4 regions of the Halobacillus sp. B29 genome follow, and region 3 is predicted to be linked to each of the others. Evidence: predicted binding sites of a transcription regulator. Region 3 holds the regulator's gene; each other region holds the start of a gene.
The links. Region 3 encodes Rex, which represses fermentation and respiration genes when NADH is low (regulators of the CRP and FNR family bind a similar motif). Its sites were predicted from a motif close to TTGTGAAATATTTCACAA; they were not measured.
Positions count from the first base shown of each region.

Region 1: the regulator Rex is predicted to act here: its motif matches at 2,306-2,323, upstream of ACTWP7_RS15450 (L-lactate dehydrogenase).
Region 2: the regulator Rex is predicted to act here: its motif matches at 2,131-2,148, upstream of cydD (thiol reductant ABC exporter subunit CydD).
Region 4: the regulator Rex is predicted to act here: its motif matches at 1,887-1,904, upstream of ACTWP7_RS11975 (AtpZ/AtpI family protein).

Region 1 is NZ_JBQQCM010000012.1:105,881-110,098, reverse strand. Features, by position in the region: gene ACTWP7_RS15455 (L-lactate permease) at 1-1,222, opposite strand, end outside; gene ACTWP7_RS15450 (L-lactate dehydrogenase) at 1,251-2,216, opposite strand; gene ACTWP7_RS15445 (hypothetical protein) at 2,567-2,740, shown strand; gene ACTWP7_RS15440 (hypothetical protein) at 2,771-2,971, shown strand; gene ACTWP7_RS15435 (hypothetical protein) at 3,127-4,218, opposite strand, start outside.
Region 2 is NZ_JBQQCM010000023.1:13,927-18,144, forward strand. Features, by position in the region: gene cydC (thiol reductant ABC exporter subunit CydC) at 1-368, opposite strand, end outside; gene cydD (thiol reductant ABC exporter subunit CydD) at 365-2,104, opposite strand; gene ACTWP7_RS19705 (topology modulation protein) at 2,273-2,800, opposite strand; gene ACTWP7_RS19710 (NUDIX hydrolase) at 2,919-3,374, opposite strand.
Region 3 is NZ_JBQQCM010000024.1:6,169-10,386, forward strand. Features, by position in the region: gene ACTWP7_RS19900 (ABC-F family ATP-binding cassette domain-containing protein) at 1-741, opposite strand, end outside; gene moaC (cyclic pyranopterin monophosphate synthase MoaC) at 908-1,393, shown strand; gene ACTWP7_RS19910 (redox-sensing transcriptional repressor Rex) at 1,407-2,057, shown strand; gene ACTWP7_RS19915 (SDR family oxidoreductase) at 2,169-2,993, opposite strand; gene ACTWP7_RS19920 (MDR family MFS transporter) at 3,244-4,218, shown strand, end outside.
Region 4 is NZ_JBQQCM010000008.1:134,230-138,447, forward strand. Features, by position in the region: gene atpE (F0F1 ATP synthase subunit C) at 117-329, opposite strand; gene atpB (F0F1 ATP synthase subunit A) at 381-1,103, opposite strand; gene ACTWP7_RS11970 (ATP synthase subunit I) at 1,128-1,496, opposite strand; gene ACTWP7_RS11975 (AtpZ/AtpI family protein) at 1,498-1,716, opposite strand; gene ACTWP7_RS11980 (S8 family serine peptidase) at 2,022-4,172, opposite strand.

The DNA of each region.
Region 1 (4,218 bases), on a different contig from region 3:
AACAAATAGTCAAAACGGGAATCCACAAATCCTGGATGGTTAATTTTAAAGAATCCATCCCTTGCGGCAGGGTGATCGCTGAACTGAATAATCCAGTAAGGAGTACAGCCACTAATATCGCGGTCCCAGTCGCAGATATCAAATCTAATTTAAAGAGAGCATCTAAAGCTACCGTATCCGGTGCAATGGGCGGTGCTTTTTGAATCTCCTGATGTAGAAAAGGAACAGGAATAAAGGCCGTTGTTTTCTCTAATAGTCCGCCTTCGCTGAATAGTGCTTTAAAGGAAGGCAAGCTCCAGACGGTAATGGTGGCTGTAAGGATATAGAACGGTGACCACGCTTTAATGATTTCTTTGACGCTGTAGGATTCGCCCTGTTGAATGTCTGGTGCGTTCTCCTCACGGTGAATGGTTTTCGGCTGCCATTTTCTCAGGAATAAAGCCAGTCCAGCCATACTTAATAATGCGGCAAGAATGTTCGCAAGCTCAGGTCCAAGGAAAAGAATAGTGAAAAGTTGAGCTCCTGTATAAATCCCACTGACGACCAGCAGTGCAGGTAAGGTTTCTTTTATTCCTTTTACTCCGCTTAGAATGAACACGAGTAAAAATGGAATAGCGAAGGAAATCATCGGAAGAATGTAGGCGAGTGTTCTGGAAAGCTCCATCGTTTCCAGATTTCCCATTTGAGCTCCCACAATGACAGGAATTCCGATCGCGCCAAATGCGCCGGAAGCAGCGTTTGCGATCAGGCACAAAGCGGCTGCTTTCAACGGGCGGAACCCAAGCTCTACAAGAAGAGCGGCGCTAATAGCAATCGGTACGCCGAATCCGGCTGCACCTTCGAGGAACGCGTTAAAGCTGAATCCGATTAAAAGCAGCTGAAGACGCTGATCCTGGGAGATGTTTGCAATACTGGATCGAATCACTTTAAATTTCCCTGTGCGAACGGCAATCTTATAAAGCCAGACCGCCATGATGACAATGTAACCGATCGGCCACAGTCCATTAGCTACACCGTGAAGAGATGCTGAAACAGCTTTTGCAATCGGCATGTCAAAGAATACAATGGATACGAGAATACTTAATGCAAGCGTGAGGAAAGCAGCTAAAATCCCTTTCATTCTAAAGCGTGTCAGGGCTAAAAAGAAGAAAAAGATGGGAAGAGCTGCGATCAGCGCACTCAAAAATACATTTCCAAACGGATCATACTGCTGTAACCACATGGACGATCAACTCTTTTCTGCGAATAATCTAGGTTGTTGGCTGGTTTTCAAAATTGGCGCCCAGGATATCTTTAAGGACGTTCACACTATGGTCGAACTGCTGTTGTTCTTTTTCGTTCAAGCTGACTTCTACAACATTCCGTATTCCCGTGCGGTTTACTACCGCCGGCACTCCAATATAAACGTCTTCCGCATTGTACTCTCCATTTAAATGAGCACTTACAGTCAGAACACTGTTTTCATTATTTAGAATAGCTTTTGAAATACGAGTCAGTCCCATGGCAATCCCGTAATAGGTTGCGCCTTTCTTTTCGATGATATGGTAAGCAGCATCACGGACATTGGTGAAAATCTCATCAAGATCTTCCATATGGTAATCTTCGTGACGTTCCATTAATTCATATACAGGCACCCCGCCGATAGATGCATGGCTCCATACTGGAAGCTCGGTATCTCCGTGTTCTCCAATGATATTGGCGTGAACGTTAGAAGGGGCTATGTCAAAATATTCTCCTAATAGAAAACGGAATCGGCCGGAATCCAGAATCGTTCCACTTCCGATGACGCGCTCTTTCGGCAGCCCACTAAATTTCCAAGTGGCATACGTCAGAATATCCACTGGGTTCGTTGCAACTAAGAAGATTCCGTTAAAGCCGCTCGCCATAACGTCATCGACGATGCTTTTGAAAATAGTCAGGTTCTTTTTCACAAGATCCAAACGAGTTTCTCCGGGTTTCTGGTTCGCCCCTGCACAGATGCAAACAATGTCAGCATCTTTACAATCTTCATACTGACCGTACCAAGTTTTCGTTGGATTTGGAGCGAAGACCTTACCGTGGTTTAAGTCCATGGCATCTCCCATAGCTTTATCTTCATTCAAATCGATAATGACAAATTCTTCGGTAACGGATTGGTTCAGCATAGCAAATGCATAGCTGCTTCCTACAGATCCTGCTCCAATAAGTGCCACGCGGTTTACTCGTTCTCTAGTCATATGAATTCCTCCTAAATGGTATCTGTGAATGATTGTGAAATATATCACATGTTCATTGTGCAATATTCTGCTTATTGAATCAATAGGTTTTGTGAAGTTTTTCACAAAGAAATTATTTTAGTAAGATGCAAGCGTTTTCTTGTTCACATTTTGTTCAAAAAATATTCTGACCTTGGAAAACTCGGATTTAATGGGAATGGACACACGGCCTCATGAGGAATTTATTTATGAAAAATTTGTTCTTTTTGCAACCAATACTGGAATCTAATCGTAAAGAAGGACGAATAGAAAGATCGTAAGTGAATAAAGGGACGATTATAAAAACTATTAAATCTGGGGGGGCGGAACGAATGAATTTATTCTTCTACATTACAATCATTGTTGGTTTTTCTCTTATCTATTATGGATATGTCAAAAAAATAGACAATGACCTAAAAAAGAAAGAACTGGAAATTGAAGAGAAGAAGATAGAGCTGGAAATAAAAAAGTTAGATCATAAGGACGGCGAAAAAGAGAAGGAATAGGATGAATGTTTCTAATAGCGAGCGATGATTATGAAAGAGGTGATTTCTTTGAAAACCTACGTGATCTTGTTTATGGTTGTTTTTTTTATGCATGGAATGACCCTGGTGAATGTCACGCTTTATGACGGCAATTGGAATGGAATTGTTCTAATGCTTTCCAATCTGTTATTTCTGGTTGCCTGCGTCTTCTTTGGGACGGAATTTCGGGCACGTAGAAGAGTTAAGGACTAGTTTGATCTGGGGTGTTAGATGATTAGAGAAGTGTGGTTTTACCCGCGGAAACCTTTGGTGACTGGATGATCTTAACCTTTAAACATGGAGTATAGCGCATACGCTTTTGTATAAAAAACAACCCACAGGTGAAGGACACCTGTGAGTAGAGAATTTTATGATTCTGTTTCTACAGTATCTAACCAATCGATGATTTGCGAGGAAATCTCGTGGTTGTTTTTGTCGATCATCATTAAGTGGGAGTTTCCGTTAATTCCTTCTTCTGTTAGCTGTATCACTTCGCCTGTGCCACCGTTTTCTTTAATCATATCAACGGTCGTTTGAACGGCTTCCAGACGACCTACCTGATTTCTTGATTCAAGGTAATCCCCGTAGACGCCAAGGTATGGAATTTCTGCGAACGTGTCTTGTACTTCCTGTTCGTCTGTTGGAGATCCTACAGGTTCGATAGCAATGATCCCTTTAACTAACTCTGGACGTTGACGTGCTACTTCATATCCAATTTCTCCGCCCATTGAGTGAACCATTAGTATAGCAGGGCCTTTATCCTCTAATAAGGAGATCATGTTATCTACTTCTTGCTGACTACCCCGGGAAGTTCCTCCACCAGCTTTTCCACCTGATTCAGTTCCGCTGAAAGCTTGGCCTTGACCGCGCTGGGTGCCTGCATCGCTGCTTGATTGTCCTTGACCCTGGCCTCCACGCGCATTACCGCTGCTGTCAGTTGATCCTGAGCCGCCTCCAGCGCTTACTTGCATGGGAATACCCGCGTAAAATTGTTCAAAAGAATCTGCCGGGAATTGCCCCTTTGGGTAAGGTTCATCCGGAGCGGACCCTAATCCCCAGCGCTGCCAGATCGACTGTGAATCCCATTTAGACATCGGGGAGCTTGCTTCTGATTCCGAAAGACCGGCACTAGCAAGATCTGACGTGTCTACGGTATAAACAGGATAACCGGCCTGGGCAAAATCATATGCCCAGCCATTACGAGAGTCTGGAGTGCTTTCATAAATGTTAGCCCCAAGTCCTAGTCCGGGAACCATGACCACCGGCGTATTGTCCGATTCATAAGGGATAAACGAATGGATCAGAGACTGGGTATCCTGAGAATCTCCTACATAGAAATCATCTATCGTCTTAAAGCTAACGCTGCTTTCCTCATCCCCTGCGCCGGAAGCATCAGAAGAATCGCTGGTAGCGGCGGGACTGCTCTCCTCTGTCGTTTGGTTGTCTTCTGCCGCCTCATC
Region 2 (4,218 bases), on a different contig from region 3:
ACATCTCCCACAATCCGAGCCAGCAGATCACCACTCCTGTATTTTTGAAAAACACGCGGAGCATAAGGCTCCAGTTTCTCAAAAAAGGCCACCCTAATATTACTTAACATCGTGAAAGTCGCGCGATGAGAATAGTAACGCTCCGCATAACGTCCCAAAGCCCTTGCAAACCCGAATAATTTTAAGAAGGCAATTAGGACCGTGAGGGCGTATAGCGGCGGGATAAGAGCGGCTCGCGAAATCAAATAGCCACTTGAGGCAAAAAGCCCGACAGCCGACATTCCAGCTAGAAAACCAAACAAAATCGATAACAAAACATCTTTTTTCTCCAATGCCACAAGCTTAATCATTTGGCTTATGTCTTTCATGCTGGCGTTCCTCCTTGCTGAAGCCGGACCATTTCCCGATATTCCGGATGCCTCTCCATTAATACTTCATGAGGGCCTAAAGCAGCCAGATTCCCTTGATCTAAGAACAGGATCTGGTCGGCATTTTTGATCGTATGAAGACGATGCGCTACTGTAATAACGGTTGACGTTTTAGAGAGCTCCTTCATAGATTCCTGCAAGATGCGCTCCGTCTTTAAATCGAGTCCTGTGGTGGGCTCATCAAAAAGGATGACAGACGGACGTTTTAGAAAAGCTCGCGCTATCGCAAGTCTCTGTTTTTCACCACCTGAAAGTCCGCGGCCTGCCTCTCCAACAGGAGTATCATAGCCTCGCTCCAGAGATTCAATAAGCTCTGCAATTCCCGCTCTCTGAGCAGCAGCTTTAATGTCGTTCATTGAGTGATTACCACGACCGCCAATCGCAATATTTTCAGCAATGGTTCCCGAGAATAAATAAGGATGCTGTGAAATATAACTGACTTCCTTGAACCATTCGTGCTCCTGGTAAAAGGAAAGAGCTTCCCCATTTACTTTCACTCTCCCTTCTGAAGGCTGGATCAACCCAGCTACCACATGGAGCAATGTAGATTTACCAGAGCCGCTTCTCCCGACGATCGCAGTTTGTGAATAAGCGGGAATCATTGCCTGAATATTTTCCAGTGCAAATAACCCCTCTTCTTTTCCATAGCTGAATTGCACGTTATCAAGTTCTAAAGATGGAGGCTTAGACCCTGCAGATAGTTTTCCTTCTCCCCACTCTACATAAGATTCGGTTTCATTCAGCTCCTCTGCCAGCTGATTGGCAGCACCCGAACTTCCACGTCCTGTATGAAAAGCACTGCCGAAATCTTTAAGAGTTAAGTAAAATTCAGGGGCTAATACCAAAATGAAAAAAGCAGAGAAAAACGGAATGCTTTCATATACCACCAAACGAATGGCAATTTCCAGTGCAATCAGACCAATACTGAGCATGGATATAAACTCAAGCATAAGCGATGAAATGAAGGCTACCTTCAAAACGCCCATGGTAGCATCACGAAAGCCAAGGCTGCTCTTTTCTATTTCATCTTTCTGCTTCTGAGCTCTTCCAAATAGCTTTAACGTTGTTAAGCCTTGAAGTATATCTAGAAACTTACCAGAGAAAGCGGAAAGTTTCTCCATTTGTTCTTCTGACTTTTTCTTCGTCATTACTCCGACAATTGCCATAAAAAAAGGAATAAACGGAGCGGTAATCAGCATAATGAGTCCGGAATAAATGTGCTGCGTAAACACAACAATGAGAATCATAAGCGGGATTACAGCCGTCTGAATCATTTGAGGTACGTAATTACTAAAATAGCCGTCTATTTCGTCTACTGAATCCATAAGAACACTTACTTTACGACCCGACTGCCCTTTCAAAGAAGCCTGAATAGGATTTCTTGAAAATTTTTGTATGATAGCCTGACGGTAATGACTCTTTGCACGAGCTGCCATTTTCACACCGGTACGACCATGAAGCCATGTAAACCCTGCCCGTCCAGCCAGAACAAATAAAAGTCCAGCGAGAAGCGGAACAATGTCCTGAAACGATTGCTGATCTAAAAAGACACGGTCCACAATGGCTACAAAAAAGTAAGCCTGGCCTATGATCGTTCCACCAATGATAAGAGAAATGATGAACAGAGCCAGAATCACTTTTCTTTGACCAAAGGCTAATTTGCTCAAATGTTTCATCTATATAAACTCCTAACTGAAGCTATTTGTGAATTAATTCACACATTAATTTCATTATAATGCATCCTGCTCCAAACTTCTAAGGATACAACTGATGAATTTATGACAATTTCTATTCATTTTTTCCTTATCATTCCCGTCGCATACCATCTCTTTGAAAGTCCTGCACTAACCTTCATAATCGAGGCACTTAAAGAAATCTCTGATTTCCTTTCTGCTTTTTAAAGCAATTATCTTTTTATCAGGACTCATGCTTTGAAAAGCCTCAAGCCTCTTTTTCATTTTTTTCTTCCGAGAATAATAGGTGGCAACAATGAACTTAATAAATTCAAAATCAAGTTTCTCTTCACACCCTTCCCCCATGTCTGAACGCGTTTTTCCGCGATGGAGCCACCACCTTTTAATCACACGGTAGAGACAAAGAAGAAGCGGGAGCTCCAGGTAAATAATTGTATCTGCATGGGAAGCCCTCAGGTCGTAGGTCGAACTATAATTCCCTTCAATAATCCAGGAGTCCTTTCCCACCACTTCCTCCTGCTTGCTTTTGAACTCTGGCAAGCCTGCTTCAATCCAGCCTGGTTTCCAGTAAAAAGCATCTAGATGATAAACCCTTATATTTAGCTTGTCTCCCAACTGTCTGGCAAAGGTGGATTTTCCTGCTCCTGCAGATATTCCCATTACCATAATCCGTTCCAATCCTTTCCCCTCCGTTCACGAATCGAAAAGTTTTCTAACGACGCCATTCCTGCTCCAGGATGGCGTATAGAAGCGACTCTCTCCAGGAATTCAACATTCCCCAACTGCTTTCTTATCCTTATAAAGAACTTCGATATGTTTCCAGGATCAACCTTGCTCTCTCATCTAATTTTTCAGGCAAATCCTCATAAAAGAAATAGCATAATCTCAAACTCTCGGGATCATTTATTTTTAAGGTCCCTTCTATGTTAGTACCCAGGAATACACTGATAATATTGTAGACTTCATCTCCGTTTGGATATTGAAAATAAAGTTCCTTTCCAGATAAAGTTCCAAGATGCAGGTATTTTAAGGCAACAAGTCCTGTTTCTTCACGCAGCTCTCTTTCTGCCGTTTCTAGGAAACTCTCGCCTGGCTCCATAGCTCCTCCAGGCAGCCCCCATTCCTTTGTATCCGACCTGAATTGGAACAAAATTTTACCATCTGGATTTTGAAGCAAGATCGTAGACCCTGCAATAATAAAGGGGCGGGTTCCAATTAGACTTCTCATATCTTTCACGTAGTCTTTCACCATTTCACATCCCTTCTCCGTACTTTTTTCTACGATCCCCACAAACACTGGATCCAAGTTATCTTTATAAAATTGATTCAATTAACTTATAAAACTAATAGGTTTATAGCAATTGCCGTATCATTGTTTATATACAAAAAGAGTTGACTCCAATGACTCTGTTAACGTTTATGGCTGATTTTTCATAAGAGGCTTATTACGCAATAGGGCCGGTTACTTGAAGACTCAGTTTCGAGATATCTTAGGTCCGTTGCTGATATAGAGAGGGGCTGGCTACGGAAACAACTCGCTTTCCTGCGGCCCTACACGACGTAGGGTCGATCGATGTTGCCACAGGACGTGGCGATCTTAGTCGATCCTCCTTTTACCATAAGCCTCCTCGCTCGTTTCACTCCCTGTGGGGTCTCGCCTAGCTCCTTCTCCCGCGGGAGTCTCGTCGTTTTCTTCGCCAACCCAGCCACATGAGAATAACGGACCCTTTTCAAGAGAGAATGTTCTCCTCCTAAATAGGTTCTAAAATGCTTCCATAACAAGCTTTTCCACATCGTTCTAGCATGAAAATAACCTGATCACCCCATGCTTTTTCTCATCAAGCAAGCAGAGTGTTAGATGGTTTCGAGTATCAGATTCGGCCAGGTCCGGAGGGGAACGGGGAGACTCCTGTGGGATAAACATGATCGGTGAGACCCCGGAAAGCGTTAGCTTGAGGAGGCTCAGCACATGCCCACGGAAAGCGAGGCGTTCCCCTCCGGACCCAATTCTCTCATGAGATATCTCGAAACTGAGTCTTCAAGTAACGGGAGCTTTTCCTTAACATCAACATGGAAGTTTAACTAAGCCATTCCAA
Region 3 (4,218 bases):
GTTACCAGGGTATTTCTTAGAAGATTGAAAGGCAATTTCATAAACGGTATTTACGATCTTGTCGAGAAAATAGCGGTCGTGCGAGACGATGACAACCGCGCCCTTATACCCCTGTAAATATCCTTCCAGCCATGATAGCGTGTCGATGTCCAGGTGGTTGGTCGGCTCATCGAGAATTAGAACATCCGGACTGGTCAACAATAACTTACCAAGGGCTAAACGAGTTTTCTGGCCGCCGCTCAATGAAGTGATTGGTGTGTTCCAGTCAAAATTATGGAAGTTCAATCCATTCAGGACGGATTTAATTTCCGTTTCATACTGATAACCGCCCGCTGTTTTGAAATACTCCTGCTTCCGGTCATAGGTTGAGAGGAGCTGCTGATAGCGATCGGGATCATCCATAAGATCAGGGTCTGCCATATTGGCTTCCATAGATCGCAGTTCATCTTCCAGTTCCTTTAAATGAGAGAAAACCTTTTCCATTTCATTCCATATGGTTTCCTCGGACTGAAGGCCTGTATCCTGAGCCAAGTATCCAACGGTCGTTTCCTTCGGTTTAAAAATATCACCGGAATCATAGCTCATTTCACCGGCCATCATCTTCAGCAATGTCGATTTTCCTGTACCATTTCGACCGACAATTGCGATGCGATCATTCATTTGTACTTCCAATTTAATATTTGATAAAATCAATTCCGCTCCGAATCGTTTGGTTAATTGATTTAATTGCATGAGAATCATGTCGTTTCACCTCAATGAGATAAGTGTATCGTATCGGGGATTCTTCTAGCAAGATAATGCCCCTGAGTTTGTGAAATCTTTAACGTCTAGCCGTTGATTTTTTGTTAGAATAAGAGTAATGTAACTAACAGTAAGTTTGTGAATTTACTCGTAAAGGGGTAAGACCATGTCAGAGTTTACACATTTTAATGAACAGGGGCACGCCCGTATGGTGGATATCTCCAGTAAGGGAGAAACCATTCGGACTGCGGTGGCCTTCAGCTGTGTACAAGTCAACGAAGAAATTTATCATAAAATTATTAATCAGGAAATATCCAAAGGCGATGTGCTCGCGGTGGCGCAAGTAGCAGGGATTATGGCAGCGAAGAAAACATCAGATTGGATTCCCATGTGTCACCCATTGTCATTAAGCGGGGTCGACATATCATTCGACTGGGAAACAGGCCATTCTTATACATTACAGATTCAAGCGGCTGTGAAAACAAAGGGAAGTACAGGGGTAGAAATGGAAGCGTTAACTGCTGCTTCCTCTACAGCTTTGACTATTTATGATATGTGTAAATCTCTTGATAAAGGAATGGTTATCGGGCCGACCTATCTCATGGAGAAAACAGGCGGCAAAACCGGCGATTATCAGCGAGAGAGCCGGTAAAGGAGGCAGAGTCATGGATTTAGAAGAACATACTAAGATCCCACAAGCTACAGCAAAACGATTGCCGTTGTATTACCGCTTTTTAAATAATTTGCACGGCCAGGGAAAAATGCGTGTCTCATCGAAAGAGCTGAGTGAAGCGGTGAAAGTGGATTCCGCTACGATCCGTCGCGACTTTTCTTATTTTGGAGCCCTTGGGAAAAAAGGATATGGCTACAATGTAGAGTACTTATTATCATTTTTCCGAAAGACGCTCGATCAGGATGAAACGACAAAAGTTGCGCTAATTGGAGTAGGTAATTTAGGTACCGCATTCTTAAATTATAATTTCACAAAAAATAATAATACGAAAATAGAGATTGCCTTTGATGCCAGCCGCGAACGAGTTGGAAGTGAAGTCGGCGGTGTCCGCGTGGAGCATATTGATGATATGGAAGAGAAAATGGGGGACCTGGCTGTAGCCATTCTTACTGTTCCGGCGTCCGAGGCGCAGGGCATAGCGGACCGGCTCGTAGATGCAGGTGTCAGCGCGATTCTGAACTTCACACCGGCGCGGATCACCGTCCCGTCCCATGTTCGTGTCCACCATATTGACCTTGCTATCGAACTGCAGGCACTCGTTTATTTTCTAAAACACTATCCTCTGGATGAGGAAGAAGAATAATGGAGAAGAACAGTCCAATGATGATTGGGCTGTTTTTTTATGGGGCTAAGGATAAAGGGAAAGCTGACTAAAAAGAAAGGCTCAGAGTTCTTCACTCTGAGCCTCATCTACTTAATCAGTAGTTTTTTTCCATTGATTATCAATTAGCATCTTACCCGGCCACGTATAAGCCATTATACCGCCATCTACCGTAATGTCCTCCCCTGTAATATACGAACTTTCGTCTGAGGCCAAGAACAGCGCAACATTTGCGACTTCTTTAGGATCGCCTAAGCGCCCCATCGGAGTGACCCACTTGTTGGCTTCGCGGAATTCACGGCCCTGCTCCTGCTGTTTCGAACCGGCCAGTTCATCGATCAGTGGCGTTTCAATTGTTCCTGGCGCAATGGAATTCACACGAATGCCTTCCCGTGCATAATCGATCGCCATCGCCTTTGTAAAGTTCGTAATGCCGCCTTTAGCTGCGTTATATCCGGAGCGGTCCAGATCAGCCGCCCTTCCCGACATCGAAGACGTATTAATGATCGATCCGCTTCCTTTTTCCAGCATAAGAGGGAGTAAGTATTTACTTGTTAAGAAGGTACCGCGCAGATCGACTGCGATAATTTGGTCGAACAGTTCCACGGGATACTCGTGGACTTTTCCACCTTCTTCGTCGATTCCGGCATTATTGAATAAGACATCTATGGATCCGTACGTGTCTTTCACGTGTTGGGCTAAGCTTGTTACGCTTTCTTCATTCGATACATCTACATATACAAACTCGGCTTTTCCGCCGTTGTCTTTTACTTCGTTAACTGTATTTTGAACATCTTCTTTGTTCACATCTGCACAGACAACAGTTGCACCTTCTTCTGCAAAAAGCTTAACCGTAGCCTGGCCAATTCCTGTAGCAGCGCCTGTAACGACAGCTGTTTTCTTGTTTAGTCGTCCCATTGTTTGAGAACCTCCTTTAATCATTCTTCTACTGCATACCCCCCTTTTTTATAGCAAAAACTCTCCCTGTCTCTTTAAAACGCTTCCAATCGGTTGAAAATGTTTTTTTAATCACTGATGTGGAATAATCTAAAAGGATCTTTGAAACACTCGTGAAAAGAGATAAGCATACACGTGGAGAAACACGATCATCAGTGGTATAGTTGAAAAATAATTCGAGTTCCGAAGTAATCAAGAGAGGAGGCATCTGATGAGTAAACTACCTAAAAAATGGCTTGTGGTTGTATCGGTTCTTTTCGGTACATTCACCGTTATCCTAAATAATAGTATGTTAAATCCAATCCTGCCGAAGTTTATTGAGATCTTCGATTCCAATGCGGTGGCTGTGGGCTGGATCTTAACTATTTTCATGGTCTCTATGGGAATGACGATGCCGCTGACGGGTTATTTTGGAGACCGCTTTGGCAAGAAAAAAGTGTACGTCACAGGACTTGTCATCTTTATCGCAGGTTCTTTGTCCGGTTTTTTCTCAGAAACGTTAGCCATGGTCATCATCTCCCGGGCTATACAGGGAATGGCCGGCGGTTTAATGCTTCCCATTGCGATGGCGTTAATCTTTAATTCTTTCCCGAAACATGAACGCGGCCTTGCGGTCGGAGTATATGGGATCGCTGCAATGGTCGCCCCAGCCATCGGCCCGACGATCGGCGGCTTCTTAATCCAATACCTAGAATGGCCCTGGCTGTTCGCCTTTAATATCCCGTTCGGGTTAACAGGATTAATCCTATCTTCTAAATTTCTGGAACGGACAGAGACGCATCCCGAGAAGAAGTTCGATTTAATCGGGTTCCTGGTTATCACTTCAGGTATCGGTTCGATTTTGTTTGCCTTAGGGCGTGGAAGAACTGTAGAGAACTTATTCGACCCTTTAAACATCGCTTTAATCGTCGGGGGACTGATCGCCGTCGTTTTATTTGTGTTCTATGAAAACCGACAGGACGATCCATTACTGAACTTATCTGTTTTTAAAGTACCTACGTATTCGGTGTCCATCATCGTGACAAGCGCAGCTTCCATTGGGTTGTTTTCAGGAATATTCCTGCTGCCCTTACTCATTCAAAACGTTTATGGAATGAGTGCAGTCATGACCGGACTACTCTTCCTGCCGGCAGCGGCTGCGAGCGGTGTATTTATGTCTCTTGGCGGAAGGCTGCTCGATAAAAAA
Region 4 (4,218 bases), on a different contig from region 3:
TTCAGTCGAAGTTTTCTTTCCAATCCATTTGGGTATCAAGTTTTCGTAAAGGTATAAAGGAAAGGCGAAGATCGATTGAGTTGAACTTCGCCATAAGCGTATTCGCTCGTCCTGCTTTACTGACCCATTACGATAAATGCGATAACAACGCCGATGATCGGAATCGCCTCTACTAGAGCAACACCGATGAACATAGTTGTTTGAAGAGCACTGCGCAATTCTGGTTGACGCGCAATTCCTTCTACCGTACGACTTACAATCAGACCGTTACCAATACCAGCACCTAGTGCCGCTAATCCTACTGCAATTGCAGCTGCTAAAAGACCCATAATGAAAATCCTCCTCATATTTTTAAAAAAATAATTTTTTATTCTTTTATTTTAATGGTCGTCGCTCACCTTGTGAGACATATAAACCATCGTTAACATTACAAAGATAAATGCCTGGATAAAACCGATAAATGTACTGAAGCCCATCCAAGCTATCATTGGAAGTGAAGCTCCTAAAAATCCACCAACGCCGCCTGCTGCCATAGTGACAAGCAAGCTCAGTAAGATCTCTCCTGCGTAAATGTTCCCATATAGACGCAAACCAAGTGTAAGAGTATTAGAGAACTCTTCAATGATTTTGAAAGGTAGTAAAAACGGCAGAGGTCTTATAAAACCTTTACTGTATTCTTTACCGCCTTTCAGCTTAACCCCATAGTAGTGAGATAAGACGACAACAAGTGTTGCCAAGGTTAAGGTTATGCCGGGGTCTGCGGTTGGTGATTTCCACCACAGTTCATGTCCAACTACTCCATTGGTGACGACTCCAAGCATATTAGCTACAAATATGTAGGCAAATAAGGTTAAACCAAGTGGAAGAAAGAGCCTTCCTGTTCGCCAATCCATATTTGAACCGATAATGCCTTTTATGAAGTCAATCAGCCATTCCATGAAATTTTGAAAGCCGGTTGGGAACCGTTTCATGTTACGTGTGGCTGTTACCCCTAGAATGAAAACGATTAATGAGGCCACAAACATCATTAAAACGTTGGAAAGGTTGAAATCAAGCCAAGTGATCCCAAACGCATCATTCCACATCGGTGCTTCGTGATTCAATCTGTTCACCTACCTTCCATCGTGCTAAACTGTTGATTTATTGAACAGGTAATCTATAAAAATGACAATGTAGGCTGCCATTAAGCCCAATACTACGGAAATCAAATGAATATGTTCTTCAAACTGGAGGGCAATGACTACAGCCAGTGCACCTGAAGCCAAACGAGTAAACGTACCGATTCCTCTTACAGACTTGTTCTCTGCGGAGGCTTCGCCAAGCTTGCGGATTTTGCGCTGCATAAGCCAGAGGTTATAAAAACTCAAAGCGCTTCCCAGGAGAAGGCCTAGAAAAATCGGTTCCCAAGGGGTAAGGCCCCAGCCAAGAACGAGTAACGCCAGAAGGTAGAGCATCCATTTTCGTTGACGGGCCATCATCTGTTGGTAGTGCTTCATGCTAATCGTCTCCCGTGTACGTCCGTACTAAATGAATGGTCCCATATGTACCTGCTCCTAATCCTAGAAAAATCCCTATGATTAGGAATGTGGGCTCTGTGGAAAATTGACCATCTATCCATTTCCCAAGATAAACTCCGGCAAGTGGTCCACCGGCAAGCTGAGAAACGATGGCACTAGTTAATGCCATGGCCTGAAAAGGCGGTCTGGTATCTTTCATTTACAAGCCTCTTTTCACTTGAATAAAAAGGTGTCAGAACCTTTGCAATTCGTTATGAAAACCTTATCATCCCACACTATGTAAGAATACATTAGGGGTTATATGATGTCAATGAGTTTGTGATTAAAAATACAAATGTATGACACTTTTCGATCACATTTTCGTCACATTTGTGACAAAACTTACATGTACTATTTTACCAATTCTAAACCGAAAATAAATAGACTTTTCGAGCCATTTTTACATAAAACTTCCACCTCAGGTCATCCAAAAAAAGGATGATCTGAGGTGGAAGTTACTGGGTTTTATGAAGGTGTGAACGTTACTGGGAATGGGTAACTTTCTTTCTGGTCTTCATACTCGAGAGTGATGACAGCTACATAAGCCCCTTCAAGATGATTCGTATTTATTTTAAATTCCCCTTCCACCATACCCGGCTGAGGGTCTTCAAGTTCAAATAATTTTCCGTGAGAGAGCATAGTACCAGCTCTGTATAGATCGACGGTGATTTTATCTACGGAATCTGTAAGATGGAAGCGATAAGTGTATCGTCTTGCGTCCGCCCACTTAGATGATAGTTCCAAACCGGACACCTTTTCGTAATCAGACGTTCCGATCATGTAAAGATAAGGAACGTGGAAGTCATGATCTTGATTTCTCAGTTTAATAAACCCCTGATGAACTCCTGCTTTTAGAAAAGATTTCGTAAGATGGAGTCCAACCTCCACTTCCTTCGTTTCATTCGGTTCCAACCGGACAGTAGTTGGGAGGTCCCACCTGCTCCCATTTTCACGAACCGGGACTTCAAGGTGTACTGTCTGACTCTCATTTGTCGGATTTGTAAGCTTCAATTCTGCTTTTTTATTTACCAATGGTTGATCTACGCGCCCGAATGCAAGCGAGCCAGGTTCAATTAGCAGAGTTGGGTTAAATGATTCTTCTACATCAATAAAGCCTGTACCTTGCTCTGTAGGCGAATAAGGAAGTTTATCTTTTTCCAGAATATCTGCTGAACTCATCATCGCACTTTTTATTTGTTGAGGTGACCACTCTGGATGAGCTTCTTTTAATAAAGCCGCAAGTCCTGCAACATGCGGAGCAGCCATACTCGTTCCTTGCAGTGCTGCATATCCTCCAGGTACCGTGCTTAAAATGTTTACCCCCGGTGCTACCACATCTGGTTTTAATTCCCATGTATTCGTTACGGGACCACGAGAACTGAAAGGAGCCATTCGATGATCAAGTGAAACTTCGGTGGTTTCCAGCCATTGATTCTGCTGAACTCCTTCTTGAATCAACCACTCCCCGTCTTTTTTGGATACAGCAGCGACCGGAATTGGAATGGAAAAGTTCTCTAACGAACCCTGAAATAAGCCGGGTTCATTATTGTATATAACCACACCTTCCGCACCAGCTTGATAAGCTTTAAAAGCTTTTTCCTGAAAGGAAATTTCCCCACGTTCGAACAATACGATTTTTCCAGAAGCATGCTTTAGTTCTTCTTCCCCTCTTCCAGCGTCCAATAAAGGATATTTTCTGGAAAGTTCCCATGGTTCTGACCCGAGCAGTACTTGAACAGGGATTTGTCGATCTCTTCCTGGAATTCCAAATACCGGCGCTTTTGAAGGAAGGGCCGAGGCTCCTACGGTTATCGCCTTTGATGAAGTGGCAGGGGATCCTACAGTCCAAGTGTCCGGACCTGAATTCCCAACTGCAACTATAACGGTCACGCCAAGCTCTACCGCTCTATTAACAGCATGTGTAGTGGGCCAGTCCGGACCGTTCACATCATTACCAAGAGACAGATTGATCACATCCATCCTCTCTTTAATCGCTTCTTCAAGAGCAGCGATAACCTGCACAGAGGATCCGATCCCCCCTGGACCTAACGCCCGATAAGCGTAAAGCTCAGCATCTGGAGCTATCCCTTTCATTTTTCCATCAGCAGCAATGACCCCTGCTACATGGGATCCATGCATGGTCGAACCTTCCCCTCTGGTTTCCATAGGATCGTTATCAAAATCTACGGTATCAAAACCACCTTTGTAGTTCTTTTGTAGATCCGGATGAGAGTAGTCCACTCCTGTATCAATGACGCCTACTTTCACCCCTTTCCCTGTATAGGAGGGATTAAATTGATCTCGGATTACTTGAGTAGAAAAGGTACCCATTTCCTGCTGCAGACTTTTATATTTTACGACGGGATACTGATTCACTACCATGTCCATACGAGCAAGTTTTTCAAGTTCTTGGGCCGTCCCTTTTACAGCCAGACCGTTAAAGATCGTGTCATACTGTGCCACAACCTCCAGCCTCGGAATTCTGGATTCAATTTGTTCTGCAAGAAGGGATGAGGAGTCTTCCGTCTCAATAATAATAGTTACTTCATCGTTTTCATCCGGGGACTGAAAGCCTGTAAGAAGTAATAAAAGAATGAACAAGTGCAGCAAACGCATAGGCTCGTCTCCTTTTTAGTTAGTTTGTGATGGATGAGTACAGCTA